Larkinella insperata: one gene and its partner. The protein of the gene in region 1 interacts with the protein of each later gene in a pairwise test. Links are inferred from orthologs where the notes say so. Each region holds a gene or a part of one and is shown in the gene's direction. Other genes may lie near its edges. The genes, in order: ftsZ and rlmN.

Region 1 (3,228 bases):
TGTATTCAGCGCGCCCGGTCGGTATCGCCCAGCCGCGAACCGCTGGAAAACGATAAATTTCTGCTCGCTCCCCTGGCATCGGCCCTGGCCGTGTTGACCGAAGAAGAGAAACACGCCGGTGTGGCGCTGGTTGACATCGGGGGCGGGACGACCGAAATTGCGATTTACCACAAAAATGTTCTGCGGCACGTTGCCGTCATTCCGTACGCCGGCAACAGCCTGACATCGGATCTGGAGATCGGTTGCCGGGTTTTGCCGACGCAGGCCGAACTCCTGAAAACCAAGTTCGGGAGCGCCGATCCGAGTGATTTCCGGTTGAACGAGGTGGTTGCCGTACCGAATCTGAGCGGCCGCCCGCCCAAGGATATTCTCCTGAAAAACGTTGCGCTGGTGATCGAAGCCCGTCTGAAAGAGATTGCGGCCATGGTACAGGCCGAAATCATTCGGTCCGGCTACCGCGATAAACTGGTCGCCGGGGTTGTGCTGACGGGGGGGACAGCCGCTATTTCGGGTATTGAGCGGATTTTCGAGCGTGTTACAAGCCTGGACGTCCGGATCGGATTTCCGGATCAGCTCGAACACAACGTCAAGGCCGACCTGGTGAGCGACCCGGCTTTTGCTACGGCGGTTGGCCTGGTTTGGGCCGGTTTCAAGCGGCTCGACGACCGGATTCCGCTGCATACTTCGGTCCTGCAACCGGCGGTCAGCCATCCCAGCAACGGGCACGGCAACCTGGGGCAGGGAGCCGGGAAAAGCACCAAAGAACCCGAAAAGAAAAAAGAAAAAGGAGGTGGTATCCTGGATTGGTTCCGCAAGGTCCTGACCGACGATATTAGCAAAGATCTCGGACCCGACGACCGGTACAATCAATAAGTACGTACCTTTGGGCGGTAAACTTCCTGGCAGGCCCGGAAGTTACCCAATAGATATTCATTAGCGCACCAAAAATTAACAGGTATGCCAGAGGCATTGGAGTACGGCATAAGGTTCGAATTCGCCGACGAGGAAGAGGAACCAATTATTAAAGTAATCGGCGTCGGTGGGGGCGGTAGCAATGCCGTCAATCACATGTTCCGGATGGGCGTTAATGATGTCGATTTTATTGTTTGCAATACCGACCGCCAGGCGCTGACCAATAGCCCCGTTAAAACGAAAATTCAACTCGGGGCGCTGCTAACGTCTGGTCTGGGTGCCGGAACCAACCCGGAAGTGGGTCGTCAGGCGGCTCTGGAAAATGCCGAAGACATCCGGAAAGTACTCAATGAACCCACCAAAATGGTGTTCATTACGGCTGGTATGGGTGGGGGAACCGGTACGGGTGCGGCTCCGGTTATCGCGCAGATTGCCCGGGAAATGGGCTTGCTGACGATTGCCGTCGTAACGGCTCCGTTCGATTTCGAAGGTATCGAGAAGCTGGACCAGGCCATGCGCGGTATCGATGAGTTGAAAGAATACTGCGACACCGTACTGGTGATCCTGAACGATAAACTGGCGGAAATCTTCGAAGATTTCCCGATGGATCAGGCGTTTGCCAAAGCCGATGATGTACTGGCGAATGCCGTTAAAAGTATTGCCGAAATCATTACCGTGCAGGGCGAAATCAACGTCGATTTTATGGACGTGAAGCGGGTGCTGGAAGGCGCCGGTCAGGCCGTGATGGGTTCCGCCGACGCGGTGGGCGAAAACCGGGCTTTGACGGCCATTCAGGATGCGCTCAATTCACCGCTGCTCAACGACCGCGACATTCGGGGTGCCAAACGGATTCTGCTTACGATGGCTTCGGGGCCGGATGCGCGCACGACCATGCGAGAATTGCAGGTTATTACGGGGTACATTAAAGAGAAAATCGGGAAAGACAAGCAGGCGCACCTGTTCAAATACGGAACCATCAAGGACGAAAAGCTGGGCAAGAACCTTCGCGTAACGGTTATTGCGGCAGGCTTCGATCTGCCGTCGGAACGGCCGGATTTTCCGCCCAAAGACTGGTCACAGCGTATGCCCCTGAAGGAGCATGAGGAAGTGCTGGATGAGTTGCCGCTGGTGGAGGAAGACGTAAAGCCGGAAATGCAGACGGTAGACGAGGTTGAAAATCCGCTTACGCCAACTTCCGGGGATATGCACGCACCTGCGCCCGTACCCGTTCCGGTTTATGACGAAACGCCAACGCGGGGTGATTATCCAAACCTGGATGAGGGCTTTCTGGTGGAGGAAAAGCGGGAGGATGATCTGCTGCAAATTCAGAAAATGGTCGAAAGCTTCGTGCAGGTTCGCTATTCGGATCGGGAACGGGAATTGGAAACCCCGGCCTTTGCCCGCCAGAAAGTGACCTTGTATGAACTGCCGCTTCTGAACGAAAAAGACTTTATCCGAAGTCGGTTGAATGACTAAAAAGAGAGATATAATCGCTTTAACGAAAAAGCAGCACTGGTTCAGCGCTGCTTTTTCGTTAATAATTGGGAGTGGGCTCAAAAGTCGATCAACTGCTGGGCCTGCTGCCGCAACAGCATGTTGTACAAGTCGCCCTCCAGGGCACCTTCCTTCCAGTGGTTTCGGATATTGGCCAGCTTCACGCGCAACGCCAGGGCATTTGAACCCAGGTAACTGAAAATATCGCTTAGATGACTGAGTGCCAGAGCCCCCCCCTGATGATTGGCCGACAGGCCCACCAGCGCGAGTTTTTTGTTGGCCAAACCGCTGGGATAGCTCATGCCGTCGATAAACGCCTTCAGCACGCCCGGGTAGGAGTTGTTGTATTCCGGAACGATAAACACCATCTTTTTGGCCCGCTCCACTACCTCTTTGTACCGGTTGAATTCAGGATTTTTTCCCGTATTTTCGTACAAAGCCGTCGTCACAAAATCGGGGGGAAGGCCGCTCAGATCGAGAACTTGACTCGAGACGCCCAGTTGTTCGAAAATTCCGTGGTAATAATCGGCGATGTGGCGCGACATGGAATTTTTGCGGTTTGTGCCGACAATGATGATGATGGGACTTTCGCTTATCGGTTCGGTAGGGTTTGTATTCATCCGCTTAAAGTTCGTTCATCCGAGGTGGTTCGGTTGCTCCAATAACAACCCATTCTAGTTTTAGTTCGAGTACTGCGATGACTTACGAAGACGTTAAAGCTGAGTTACTGGCGCTGGGCAATCCCGAAAAAGCCAGCTTTTTTAAACGGTTTTTCAAAACGGGGCCGGGGCAATACGGTGAAGGGGATCAATTTCTGGGTAT
Region 2 (3,309 bases), 460 kb from region 1 along the record:
CGGATATCAAAGAAGCAATGAAGGCCAAGGATCAGGATCGGCTGCGGGCGTTGCGGGCCATCAAGTCGCTGATTTTGCTGGAAGAAACCAAAGATGGTTCGGCCGGGGGCGACCTGAAGCCTGAAGATGAAATTAAACTCCTAACCAAAGCCGTTAAGCAACGGAAGGATTCGGCTGATATCTACCGCACGCAGAGCCGCGAGGACCTTCTGCAGGCCGAGCTGGCGGAAATTGCCGTCATTGAGAAATACCTGCCGCAGCAGCTTTCGGAAGAGGAACTGAAAAGCCGTTTGCAGGAGATCATCGCCCGGGTAGGCGCATCCGGATCGTCGGATTTGGGCAAAGTGATGGGCGTTGCCACCAAAGAACTGGCGGGGCAGGCCGACGGGAAAGCCATTTCGGCCACGGTAAAAAGTTTACTATCTTAAGGGGATTAATGGTTTTGGATGGTTAAAATGGTCAGATTGTTGAAAGATTATTTTCCAGTACTTAGCGGCATGATGCCTCAACTGTACACCATCCACGTATTTTTTTCCATATAACCATTCAAAACCATTTTTTCCCAACCTTGAAAATCCTCGACATCATCATCCTCATTACGCTGGGCTACGGTGCGTACAATGGTTACCGCAAGGGATTGCTGGTGGAAGTTGTCGCCATTGTGGCCTTTGTCGTGGCGATGATCGTCGGCTTTAAATTTCTGGGGTTCGGCATTGATCTGCTGGCGCCGTACATCAGCATGGAAGTGGCCCGGCGGCTGTTGCCGTGGATGGGGTTTTCGGTTATCTTTTTTCCGACGATTTTTCTGATCAACCGCATGGGGTTTTCCCTCCGGAATTCGATGCGATATACGTTGCTGGGTACGTTCGATAGTCTGGCCGGAGCCGCCGTCGGAATTTTTACCTGGGTTTTCGGAATTAGTGTAATGCTCTGGTTGTTAACCTGGATGGGGATACGTATGCCGATCAAACACACGCAGGAAACGTACCTCTATCCCATGGTCAAACCCATCGCGCCGAAAGTCATGGACGCAACGTCCGGCTGGATTCCGGTGGGAACGAACTGGATTCGTAAACAGAAAGAAGAATTTTCGCGAAGCTGGTCCGATACCAAGCCGGACGACTTGAAAGCGGAACGTGCAGACAAAAAAGGATGACAACGACAAAGCAGGACATACGAAAACTAAACGAAGACCAACTGAAAACCTGGCTGACCGGCCACGGCGAACAAGGCTTTCGCTCGAAACAAATTCAGGAATGGCTCTGGAAACGATCGGCGCGGACGTTCGACGACATGACGAACCTTTCGCTGAAAACCCGGCAGTTGCTGGCGGAGCATTTTGAAGTGCGTACGCTGTCGGTAGCCAAACAGCAGCAAAGCGCCGACGGTACCATCAAATCCTCGTTCCGGCTCTACGACGGCAATCTGGTTGAGGGTGTTCTGATTCCGGCCCTGCGGAAAGACGAGGACAACCGGATGACGGCCTGTATTTCGTCGCAGGTGGGCTGCTCGCTGACCTGCAAATTTTGCGCAACGGGTTACATGGATCGGAAACGCAACCTGGAAGCCAGTGAAATGGTCGATCAGGTGGTGGCCATTGACCAGCAAGCCAAAGATACCTACGGCACCGGCCTGACCAACATCGTGTACATGGGGATGGGTGAGCCGCTGCTGAATTACACCAACATGCTGGACTCGGTCGAGCGGATTACGTCGCCCAACGGGCTGGGCATGTCGGCCAAACGGATTACGGTTTCGACGGCCGGAATCGCCAAAATGATCAAAAAATTGGGTGATGATCAAGTGAAATTCAACCTGGCGCTGTCGCTCCATGCCGCCAATGACGACAAGCGGAACCAGATCATGCCGATCAACGAGAGCAACTCGCTGCCTGCGCTGGCCGAAGCCCTGAACTACTTCTACAAGAAAACCGGTACGCGGGTCACGTTTGAGTACATCGTTTTTAATAACTTTAACGACACCCTGCAGGACGCCAAAGAGCTTTGGCAGTTTACCAAAAAGGTGCCCGCCAAGGTAAACATTATCGAGTACAACCCGATTGCCGAGGCCGATTTCCGGAATACCGACTCCCAGAAACTCGACCAGTTCGCCGGTTTTCTGGAAGACCGGGGCGTGGTGGTCAACATCCGCCGGAGCCGGGGAAAAGATATTGACGCAGCCTGCGGACAACTGGCAGGGAAACAGTAATTTTTTCTGCGCCTTTTTGAACTGTGCAGGTTACAAAGTATTCAGGACTAAGTACAAAACCGGAAGATTTTAACAACCGGTCCGGTTATTGCTTAACATTTAGTTAACATTGCCCTCGGAAGTTTACTGTACTTTTGAGGAATAATTGATTGAGTTTTCACAAGGCTCAGTACTACAGACTTGTATCTGCATGTTCGGATTAGAAACGGATATTTTCATCCTCCTCGCTCTTTGTCTCTTTGCTGCCTGCGCGTTTGAATTTGTAAATGGATTCCACGATACGGCCAATGCCGTCGCTACGGTTATTTATACAAACTCCCTGAAACCCAACATCGCCGTGGTGTGGTCGGGGATCTGCAACTTTGTTGGGGTTTTGATGGGTGGTATCGGCGTTGCCATGGGAATTGTCAACCTGCTGCCGGTCGAATTGCTGGTCGATCAGAACGTTTATCACAGCATAGCGATGGTGCTGGCCCTGCTGTTTAGCGCTATCATCTGGAACCTGGGTACGTGGTATTTTGGTTTGCCCAGTTCCAGTTCGCATACCCTGATCGGTTCCATCCTGGGGGTGGGCCTGGCCTTCTCGACTATGGGCACGACCGGCGAACGGGGGGGCGTCAACTGGGAAGAAGCCGAAAAAATCGGGAGGGCCCTGTTGCTGTCGCCGTTGATTGGTTTCAGTCTTGCCATCATCCTGATGTTTTTGCTGCGCCGGTTGGTGGGCAACAAAGACCTGTTTAAAGAACCCAAGAAAAACGCTCCCCCGCCGACCTGGATTCGCTCGATTCTAATTGTGACTTGTACGGGCGTTAGTTTTTTTCACGGCTCCAACGACGGGCAGAAAGGGGTGGGGCTGATCATGCTGATCCTGATCGGAATTACACCGGCTTATTTTGCTCTAAACAATAACATCGAGCCCACCACCATGCGTGGAAACCTGGTGCAGATTTCCCAGATCATCAATAAAATTGATACCGTTGGCTTATCGGATACCGACCGGCGCCGGATCTCCCAAACCAAAGCGGAACTCACCGATCTTCAGGGAGTCATCAACATCCCGCTGGAAGATGGGAAATTCAAAGCCGATGAACGTTTGCAGAT

What was found.
Region 2: the proteins of ftsZ (region 1) and rlmN interact in binary tests that used the Escherichia coli proteins (3 or more experiments, as listed by UniProt). The link is inferred for Larkinella insperata from one-to-one orthologs.

What each region holds. Positions count from the first base shown.
Region 1 is NZ_CP110973.1:1,756,730-1,759,957, reverse strand. What follows is about bases 270-3,172. They hold ftsZ (cell division protein FtsZ), read left to right. Parts: upstream 270-957; coding sequence 958-2,388; downstream 2,389-3,172. Other genes in these bases: OQ371_RS07110 (DNA alkylation repair protein), read left to right, coding at 3,104-3,172; OQ371_RS07115 (NADPH-dependent FMN reductase), read right to left, coding at 2,466-3,026; ftsA (cell division protein FtsA), read left to right, coding at 270-873. In the rest of the region: more of ftsA, read left to right, coding at 1-269; more of OQ371_RS07110, read left to right, coding at 3,173-3,228. UniProt on the Escherichia coli protein: Essential cell division protein that forms a contractile ring structure (Z ring) at the future cell division site. The regulation of the ring assembly controls the timing and the location of cell division.
Region 2 is NZ_CP110973.1:2,215,188-2,218,496, forward strand. The notes cover bases 197-3,180. They hold rlmN (dual-specificity RNA methyltransferase RlmN), read left to right. Parts: upstream 197-1,152; coding sequence 1,153-2,208; downstream 2,209-3,180. Other genes in these bases: OQ371_RS09060 (GatB/YqeY domain-containing protein), read left to right, coding at 197-428; OQ371_RS09065 (CvpA family protein), read left to right, coding at 569-1,156; OQ371_RS09075 (inorganic phosphate transporter), read left to right, coding at 2,399-3,180. Also shown: more of OQ371_RS09060, read left to right, coding at 1-196; more of OQ371_RS09075, read left to right, coding at 3,181-3,309.